Linked DNA regions of Polyangium spumosum. The protein of the gene in region 1 interacts with the protein of each later gene in a pairwise test. Links are inferred from orthologs where the notes say so. Each region holds a gene or a part of one and is shown on either strand. Other genes may lie near its edges.

Region 1 (5,281 bases):
GCGATCATGAGGAAGACGAGGACGTGGATCGACGCCGTGCCGAGATCGGGCTGCTTCAGGATGAGCAGCGCGGGCACGCCCGTGAGCAGGGCGGGCACGAGGAGATCCTTCAACGTGCGCCCTTCGCTGCGTGGATCGTCGTGGAGGAACTTCGCGAGCGCGATCACGAGGAAGATCTTCATGAACTCGCTCGGCTGGAAGCGGAACGCTCCGAACTCGATCCAGCGCTTACTGCCTCGCAGGTCCTTCGCGAAGATGAAGACCAGGATGAGCGAGAAGACGCCGAAGGTGTAGATGGCGTAGCCGAGGCGCTCGAGGTGGCGATAGTCGATGGCGACGAGGATCCCGCCGAGGATCCCGCCGAGCACGAGCCAGTAGATCTGGCTGATGTAGAGCTCGGCGCGCACGCCCTGGTAGACGCTCGTCGCGCTGTAGAGGTTGACCACACCGAGCACGGCGATGAGCGCCGCCGTGATGAAGAGCGGCCAGTCGAAGTGATCTTTCGCGCGCGGCGAGACGTCCCCTCGGATCACGGCGCACCTCCCCGATCGGGCTTCGGCTTGTGGCCCGCGTTGTTCACGCCGGCGCGCGGGGCGCGCTCACGCGCGAGCTCGTTGTACGCGCGGACCACCTCGAAGGCGACGGGCGCGGCGTGCTTGCCGCCCGCGCCGCCGTGCTCGACGAGGACCACGACCGCGACCTCGGGCGCGCGTGAAGGCGAGTAACCCGCGAACCACGCGTGCTCGCGGTTGAAGTACCAGACGCGCTCGGCCTCGGCGCCACGCGCGAGCTTGTGCGAGACCTGCGCGGTGCCCGTCTTGCCGGCCATGTCGACGCCGAGCACGCGCGCCTTGAAGGCGGTGCCCGCCTCGGAGTTGACGCCCGCGTAGAGCGCCTTCTGCACGAGCGAGATGTTCTCGGGGCTCACCTCGATCTGCCTGCGCACGCGCGGCGCGAACTCCTGCACCACCGTGCCCGCGCTCGTCTCGACCGCGCGCACGATCTGCGGCTGATACAGCGTGCCGCCGTTCGCGAGCGCCGCGTACGCGAGCGCGAGCTGGAGGACCGTCACGGTCGTCGCGCCCTGGCCGATCGCCGCGTTGAGGCCGAAGCCGAGGCGGAACTGGCCCTTGTTGCGCAGGGTCATCCACGCGCGCGTCGGCATGCGGCCCGCGGCCTCCGCGTTCACGCCGAGGCCCGTCTTCGTGCCGAGGCCGAAGCGCTGGCCCATCTCGGCGATGACGTCCATGCCCACGCCGAGCTCGGCCGCGAGGCGGTAGAAGTAGACGTTGCACGACTCGGCGATCCCCTGGTGCAGATCCACCGGTCCATGCACGTGCGTGCATCGGAAGGTGCGCTTGCCGAAGGTGAGCGCGCCCCGGCAGTTGGACGCCTGCCGATGATCGATGAGCCCCTTCTCGAGCGCCGCGAGCGCCGTGAAGGGCTTGAACGTCGAGCCCGGCGGGTACGCGCCCGAGATCGTCTTGTCGAGCGCGGGCTTGAGCGGATCCGAGTAGAGCCTCCGGAACGCGTCGCGGATGACCTGCTTGCCCGAGCCGCCCGAGAGCGCGTTCGGATCGTAACTCGGCTTCGAGTAGAGGCCGATGATGCGGCCCGTGCGCACGTCGATCAGCGCGACGCCGCCCGCGAGCTCGCCGCGCATGGCCTTGTCGATCGCGCGCTGGATGTCGGCGTCGAGCGTGAGCCGCAGATCGCGGCCCGGGATCGGATCCACGCGCCGCGGCTCCTCGATGATCCCCTCCCCGCCGGACCGACGCCGCCCCTTCGCGTCGACGAGCACCTTCTCCCAGCCACGCGTGCCGCGCAGGTAGCTCTCCCACGCGCGCTCGATGCCCGTGGCGCCGACGCGATCGCCCTCGACGTAGCCCGCGCTGCGGAGCTTGCTCAGCTTCTCCGCGTCGACCTCGACCATGTACCCGAGCGCGTGCGCGCCGACCTCTTCGTACGGGTAGTAGCGGACCGGCACGGGCACGACGTCCACGAAGGGCAGCTCCGCGTCGTGCGTGCGCAGCGTGGCCACGGCGTCACGCGAGATGTCCTCCTTGAGCAGGATCTGCTGGCTCTTCCGAGGTCCGTCGCTCGCGCGGATGTTGGTCAAGAGCGCCTCGAGCCGCGCTCGCTCGTCCACGCCGACGCCGAGGTACTCGACGAGCCTCGGCCAGACCACCTGCATGTCGATCTTCTCGGGGACGACGTAGAGGTTGTACGAGGGCCGGCTCGCCGCGAGGACCTTGCCGTTGCGATCGCGGATGATCCCGCGCGTCGTCGCGAGCGTGATGCGACGGACGATGTTCTCGCGGGCGATCGCCTTGTTGTCCTCGCCCTCGAGGATCTGGAGCTGGAACAGGCGCCCGATGAGGACGAAGAGCAGCACCACCATCGCGAGCGCGATCCACCGGAACCGGCGCCGGAACTCGCTGACGTCGGAGCGCTGGACGACGAGGCTCATCGTTGCCCTCCCTCTCCAGGCCTCGGCACGTTGATGGTCGCCTGGTGCACGCGCTCGGCGAGGCTGAAGACGAGCGGCGCGAAGAGCGCCGTGCCGATCGCGTGCGGCGCGACGAGCGTCGCCAGCGCCCGCGGCCGCGCCGTGTCCGTGCCGAAGATCGCCGTGAGCACGATGATGAGCACGCCCTCGAGGAGCGCGAACGCGAAGGCGAGCGCGACCTTCGTGAGGAGCGTCTGCGCGGCGAGGCGCACGCCCGCGGCGCGCGCGACGACGAACGTGGCGACCGTGATGAACGTGAACAGGCCGATCGGCGCGGCCGAGAAGAGATCGAGCAGGTAACCGAGCAAGAACGCGAGCGCCGCGCCGCGCGCGATCGAGTACTCGTGCACGCCCATGAAGACCACGAGCGGCAGGAGCAAGCTCGGCGTGATCCCCGCGATCTGCAGCCGACCGATCAGCCGATAGAGGTTCGACTGGATGATGAGAAGGGCGATGCCGACAGCGAGAAATGCGGTGTTTCGCATCGTCCTCTCTCCTCCTCTCCGACCTTACCGCCTCGGCGTGGAAGAGCCAGACGCGCCCGCCGAGGCCTCCTCCGGGGGCGCGGAGGTGACGATGAGCACCTCCTCGAGCCGCGAAAAATCCACGGCAGGCGTCGCGTAGACCTGCTGGTAGATGCCGAAGTCCCGCTTCACGACCTGCGTGACCTTGCCGACCGGGATGCCCTTCGGATACCGCTTCCCGACGCCGCTCGTGACGAGCAGATCGCCGACCTCCACCTCGTCGGTGCGCTGCACGTACTCCACGCTGCAGAGGTACTTCGACTCGTCGCCCGTCCCGCGGACGAACCCACGCGCGCCCGTCCGCTGCACGACGACGTCGACGCCGCTGCCCGCGTCGACGACGAGGCGCACGTCGATGGTGTCGCCCGAGATCTTGAGCGTCGTGCCCACGACGCCGTCGGGCGAGATCACGGGCAGGTTCGGCTGGATGTCGCGCGACTCGCGATCGAGCGTGACACGCGCGATGCGGAAGAACTCGTTCGTGTTCTTGCCCGTGACGACGGCGCTCACGACGTCCGTGCGGACGCTCGTACGGAGATCGAGCAGGCGCCGGAGCCTGCGGTTCTCCTCCTCGAGCGCCTCGAGCTTGCGCACGCGCTCGCGAAGACGCGCGTTCTGCGAGGCGATACGCGCGTTGTCCTCCTTGACGTCGACCAGGTAGATGTAGTCGCCCCAGATGTTCGAGAGCCCCCGCGCAAGCGTCGCCGCGGCGTACTGGAGGGGCGTGGCGATCCGGACGATCACCTTGTCGGCGCCCGTGACCTTCCCCGGATCACGCATGCTGGCCCGGAGGAACCAGAACGGCACCGCCAGGGCGAGCAGGACGATGGCCAGATCGCGGTAACGCTTGAAGTTCATGCTTCGGGCGGCTCTGGCGCCGTGAAACGCGCTGTCCGTCGGGGCGAAGGGCTCCCCGCTCCTCCCTCGATGCCACGAGACGCGCGCGGACGCTACCTGCTCACGCGCGCCGGTTAGCTGATCGTGACTTCCTTCAGGAGCTCGAGGTGATCGAGCGCTTTTCCGCTGCCGAGCACCACGGCGCTGATCGGATCGTCACAGACCATCACCGGCAATCCCGTCTCCTCGCGGAGGAGCACATCGAGGTTTTTCAGGAGGGAGCCGCCGCCGGTGAGCACGATCCCCTTGTCGACGATGTCGGCCGCGAGCTCGGGGGGCGTGCGCTCCAGCGCGACGAGCACGGCGTCGACGATCGCGTTTGTTGGTTCTGCAAGCGACTCGCGGATCTCGTCCGAGTTGACGACCACGGTCTTCGGGATGCCCGCGACCATGTCGCGCCCCTTGACCTCCATCGTGAGCTGCTGCTCGAGCGGGTACGCGTTGCCGATCGTGATCTTGATCCGCTCCGCCGTCTGCTCGCCGATGGCCATGTTGTACTTGCGCTTCATGTACGCCATGATGGACTCGTCCATCTTGTCGCCGCCGACGCGCACGCTCTGCGAGTAGACGATGCCGGCGAGCGAGATGACCGCGACCTCGGTCGTGCCGCCGCCGATGTCGACCACCATGTTGCCCGAGGGCTCGGTGATGGGCAGGCCGGCGCCGATCGCCGCCGCCATCGGCTCCTCGATGAGGTACACCTCGCGCGCGCCCGCGCCCTCCGCGCTCTCCTTCACCGCGCGCTTCTCGACCTCGGTGATGCCGAAGGGCACGCAGATGATGATCCGCGGCTTCACCAGCGTGCGGCGGTTGTGCGCGCGAGCGATGAAGTAACGCAACATCGCCTCGGTGATCTCGAAGTCGGCGATGACGCCGTCGCGCAGCGGCCTCACGGCTTGGATGTTGCCCGGCGTGCGTCCGAGCATCTCCTTCGCCTCACGGCCGACCGCGAGCACCTTCTTGCCGCCGCGGTTGTCGCGTTGCACGGCCACCACGGAAGGCTCACAAGAGACGATGCCCTTGCCCTTCACGTAGATGAGCGTCGTGGCGGTGCCGAGATCGATCGCGAGATCGTTCGAGAACAGGCCGTAGAGCCAGTCGAAGATCATCGCATCGCCTTATGGAAGCTGTGGGTCCGGTCCGCCCGAGACGCGCATGAATGCCGCACGGGCAGGGGCCGGTCCTATCATCCTTGGGGGGTGGTCGCAACGAGAGCACCTGCTCAGGTCGAGCACACCCGTTCAGCAGCAAGCACGGGCGGACCCATGGCCTCGCCATGGATCCACCCGTCCATCACGAACGATTCAGCGGCAGATCCCGAAAAGGCCGATCAGCCCTTCGAGATCTTGCC
Region 2 (4,258 bases), on another replicon or contig:
AACACGAACATCAACAAGCGCGCCGAGCGCGAGTGGAAGAGCCGCGTCGAGCAGGGGCAGGAGGTGACCATGAAGGTCATCGGCCGCAAAGGCCGGGACTACATGAGCCGCCGCAACGCCCCGAACCTCGGCTATCTCCCGGGCGTCTGGGAGAAGCTCGCCCTCGAGACGGCGCAGCGCGTGGGCAAGGAGATCCTCGCGCCCTTCCTCAAGGGCGAGGTCGACAGCATTTACGTCATCTACAACGAGTTCAAGAGCGCGGTGAGCCAGCAGGTCGTGGTCGAGCGGCTCTTGCCGGTTCGTCCGCTCTCCGAGAGCGAGCAGGCCGAGGCTTCGAACGCGACCGAGTTCATCTTCGAGCCGACCCGCGAGGCGCTGCTCGACGTGCTCTCGCCGATGTACGTCGACATCTCGCTCCTGCGCGCGCTCTACGAGTCCATGGCGAGCGAGTTCGGCGCGAAGCTCACGGCCATGGACGCGGCCACGAAAAATGCGAAGGAAATGGTCGATCGCCTGACGCTCCAGTACAACCGCGCGCGCCAGGCCGCGATCACCAAGGAGCTCATGGAGATCATCGGTGGCAGCGAGGCGCTGAAGGACTAGGTCCTTCCTCGTCCGCCATTACGTAAGCGAGAGGGCGCGCTGCTCGGACGAGCCGAGCCGCGCCCCACGCCGACGCCTCCCGAACTCCCGAGCCTCTGCCGTGGGCATCCTCCTCCCCATCAACCCCGAGCACCCCGAGCCTCGCAAGATCCGGCGCGCCGTCGAGATCCTCGAGAAGGGCGGCGTCATCGCCTACCCGACGGACACCGTCTACGGGCTCGGCTGCGACCTCTTCAACAAGCAGGCGATCGAGACGCTCTACCAGATCAAGGGGATGCAGCGAGACAAGAACCTCGCCTTCATCTGCCCGGATCTCTCGGACATCTCGCGTTACGCGATCGTCGAGAACGCGGCCTACCGCGTGCTCAAGCGGTTCTTGCCCGGCCCGTATTGCTTCGTGCTCCAGGCGACGCGCGAGGTGCCGAAGATCGTGCAGATGAACAAGAAGACCGTGGGCATCCGCGTGCCTTCGCACCCCGTCACGCAAGCGATCGTGCGCGAGCTCGGCCGGCCCATCATCAGCACGACCGCCGCGCCTCCCGGCGAGGACCCGATGGTCGATCCCTGGGAGATCAAGGAGCGCTTCCCCGCCCTCGAGCTCATCCTCGACGCTGGCGGCGGCGGCAGCCTGCCCACGACCGTCGTCGACCTCAGCGCAGGCGACGTGAAGATCCTCCGCGAGGGCGCTGGTCCCGTCGACGAGCTCGTTTGAGCTCAAACGATCGCGGAGACCTCAGAGCTCGGTGGGGTGGTACTCCTCGCCCGTCGGGATCGGGACCGGGATGACGGGCAGCGTGTCCTCTGCTTCGCCCGTCTCTGCGTCCGCCTCGCCGTCCGGCGCTGCGTCGACGCCCGCGTCGGGCGCGGTGTCCTTCAGGAAGACCTCGTCGAGCGCGCTCTCCTGCCCCTCGTAGGCGAGCAGGCCCGTCTCCGGATCGATCAGCTTGTGCTCGATGCCCGCGGGCTCCGTCGGCGCGCGCTTCGGCTTGCCCGCGTGCGCCTCGCGCATGAACTCCACGAACGCGGGCAACGACGCGACCGCGCCCGTCTCGCCCGCGCCGAGCGGCGCTGCGTCGTCGAAGCCCGTCCACACCGCGCACGCGATGTCCATCGAGTAGCCGACGAACCACGCGTCCTTCGATGCGTTGCTCGTCCCGGTCTTGCCGGCGATCCACCGATCGATCGCCTTCGCGCGCGTGGCCGTGCCTCGCTCCACCACGGTCCGGAGCAAGCTGTTCACCAGGAACGCCTCCTCCTCGGAGAGCACGCGCGCCGGATCCGGCTCCGATGCGAGCGGGATGTCGACCCCGTTCGGCCCCGTGATCCGCATGATCAGCCGCGGCTTTTTGTACTCGCCGCCGGCGGCGAACGTCGCGTACGCCGCGGCCATCTCGCGGGGCGTCACCTCGTAGGCGCCGAGCGCGAGCGACAGATCCGGGCCGAGCTTCGACGTGATCCCGAGCTCCTGCGCGAAGGCCATCACGTTCGCGGGGCCGAGCTCCTTGATCGACCACACCGCGGCCACGTTCACGCTGTGCGCGAGCGCCTCGCGCAGGCGCGCCGGGCTCTTTCCTTCGCTCTCGTCGTAGTTGTTCGGCTGGTAGCCCGAGAGCGCGAGCGGGTTCGTCTCGAGCAACGTGGCCGGCGTGAGCCTGCGCGTGTGCAGCCCGTACGCGTAGACGAACGGCTTGAACGTCGAGCCCGGCTGCCTCCTCGAGAGGCTCCGATCGAGCCCGCCGCGCACGCCCTCGTAGCCGCCGACGAGCGCCACGATCTCGCGCGTCGCGACGTCGATCGCCACGAGCGAGGACTGCGGCCCGAGCTCCAGCCGCAGGCCCGCCGGCTGCGCCTTCTCCTTCGGCGTCGGCTCGGGGACCGGCTCGTCGTGCGTCTCGGGTCCCTGGCGTGGATCTGCGGCGTGCGCGGCGGCCTCCTTCGGATCGACGAGGCTCACGCGCAGCACCTTGCCGACCTTGGCGAACTGGCTCGGCCGGAGATCCTTCGGGTTGTACCGGCTCTTTCCGCGCAGATCGACCGCGCCGGCGAGCGAGCCGATCCGCACGAAGAGCAGGCCCGCCGCGTCGTCGTGCCCCGTCACCACGCCCGCGTACACGCGATGCCCGCTCGTCTTCGGCGCGCCCTCGAACGCAGGCGGCTCCTTCTTCCCCGGCGCGAGCGGCGCGACCAGCTTGTGCCGCTTCAAGTACCCGTCGAGGCTCGCGCGCACCGCGCCGCGCGCCTTCGACTGCAGCGTCGGATCGATCGTCGTCGTGATCGTGTAGCCGCCGCGGTCCGCGTCTTGCCCGACGAGCGCGCGCAGCGTGCGCTTCGCCTCCTCGACGACCTCGGGCGCGAGCTCGCGCATCTCCTCCTGCGCGGGGGCGAGGTTCACCTCCTCGGCCCGCGCGGCCTCCACCTCTTCGGCCGTCGCGAAGCCCTTCGCGAGCATCTGCCCGAGGACGTACTCGCGCCGCTTCTTCGCGCGCTCGAGGCTCACGCGTGGCGAGTAGATGCTCGGCCCCTTCACGATCCCCGCGAGCAGCGCCGCCTGCGCGAGGCTCGCGTCGCGGATCGACTTGCCGAAGTAGTAACGGCAAGCCTCCTCGATCCCGTAGCGCCCGTGCCCGAAGTAGATGTGGTTCAGGTAGAGCCCGAGGATCTCGTTCTTCGTGAGCTCCTGCTCGATGCGGCGCGCGAGGATGACCTCCTTCATCTTCCGATCGAACGTGCGCGCCGAGGTGAGCAGCACGTTCTTCACGACCTGCTGCGTGATCGTGCTCGCGCCCTGCCTCGCCTTCGCGTTGCGCAGGTTCTTGTAGAGCGCGCGCAGCATGCCCGGATAGTCGAGGCCCTGGTGCTCGTAGAAGGACGCGTCCTCCGCGGCGAGCGCCGCGTGACGCACGTGCGCGGGCAAGGACTCGACGTCGACGATCGTGCGCCGCTCGACGAAGAGCTCGCCGAGCACCACCTGACCGTCCCTCGCCATCACCCGCGTCACCTGCGGCGGCCGGTAGCTCTTCAGCTCCGCCGTCGACGGCAGGTCCGACTCGTAGTGCCGGATCGTCAGCGCGACGCCGAGCATCGCCGCCGCCGCGAGCAAGACGACCGCGATGCCGAGGCCCCGCGCCCAGCGCTTGATCGCTCGCTTGCGCCTGCGCGCCGCGCGGCGCTTCTCGCGCTCCTCGGGGGTCTCGCTCTTCGCTTCGTTCGCGGGCGCGGGCGAGCTCTTCCGAGCGCCTTCGCCGTTCTGCTCTTCGGAGGGGCGATCGGCCGGCATGGCTTCAGGTCTAGAGAACGCCGAGCGCGCGCGCCATCGTCCGCTACCGGAGCAGCTTGAGGACGACGACGGCGAGCAGGACGCCGACGATCAAGAAGCCCACGGCCACGCCGACGAGCATGAGCGTCGACGGCGCGCCCTTCGTGGCGACGGGCGCGGGCGCGGGCGCGGACCTCGACGGCGGCGCCTGGATGCGCAGCGACGACGGGCCCTCGTTGCTCCCCGACTTGAGCTGCGGGCGGACCGAGTGCGGCGACGGCATCGGGCGCGGCGACGACGCCGGGTTGCCCGTGCTCGTCATCGGGTTCGCGCGGTTGCCCGTGCTCGTCATCGGGTTCGCGCCGTTTGGCTTGCGGTTCGAGGGCGCGCCGTCCATCG

The links. The genes of interacting proteins can lie anywhere in the genome.
Region 2: the proteins of mrdA (region 1) and GF068_RS13095 interact in binary tests that used the Escherichia coli proteins (3 or more experiments, as listed by UniProt). The link is inferred for Polyangium spumosum from one-to-one orthologs.

Annotation. Positions count from the first base shown.
Region 1 is NZ_WJIE01000001.1:872,771-878,051, forward strand. The notes cover bases 1-2,999. They hold mrdA (penicillin-binding protein 2), read right to left. Parts: upstream 2,471-2,999; coding sequence 530-2,470; downstream 1-529. Other genes in these bases: rodA (rod shape-determining protein RodA), read right to left, coding at 1-533; GF068_RS03765 (hypothetical protein), read right to left, coding at 2,467-2,994. Outside these bases: rod shape-determining protein MreC, read right to left, coding at 3,019-3,891; GF068_RS03775 (rod shape-determining protein), read right to left, coding at 4,005-5,039; rpmG (50S ribosomal protein L33), read right to left, coding at 5,261-5,281. UniProt on the Escherichia coli protein: Catalyzes cross-linking of the peptidoglycan cell wall. Responsible for the determination of the rod shape of the cell. Is probably required for lateral peptidoglycan synthesis and maintenance of the correct diameter during lateral and centripetal growth.
Region 2 is NZ_WJIE01000003.1:744,509-748,766, reverse strand. Bases 1,109-4,258 are described here. They hold GF068_RS13095 (penicillin-binding protein 1A), read right to left. Parts: upstream 3,881-4,258; coding sequence 1,337-3,880; downstream 1,109-1,336. Other genes in these bases: GF068_RS13090 (serine/threonine-protein kinase), read right to left, coding at 3,924-4,258; GF068_RS13100 (L-threonylcarbamoyladenylate synthase), read left to right, coding at 1,109-1,315. In the rest of the region: atpG (ATP synthase F1 subunit gamma), read left to right, coding at 1-603; more of GF068_RS13100, read left to right, coding at 704-1,108. UniProt on the Escherichia coli protein: Cell wall formation. Synthesis of cross-linked peptidoglycan from the lipid intermediates.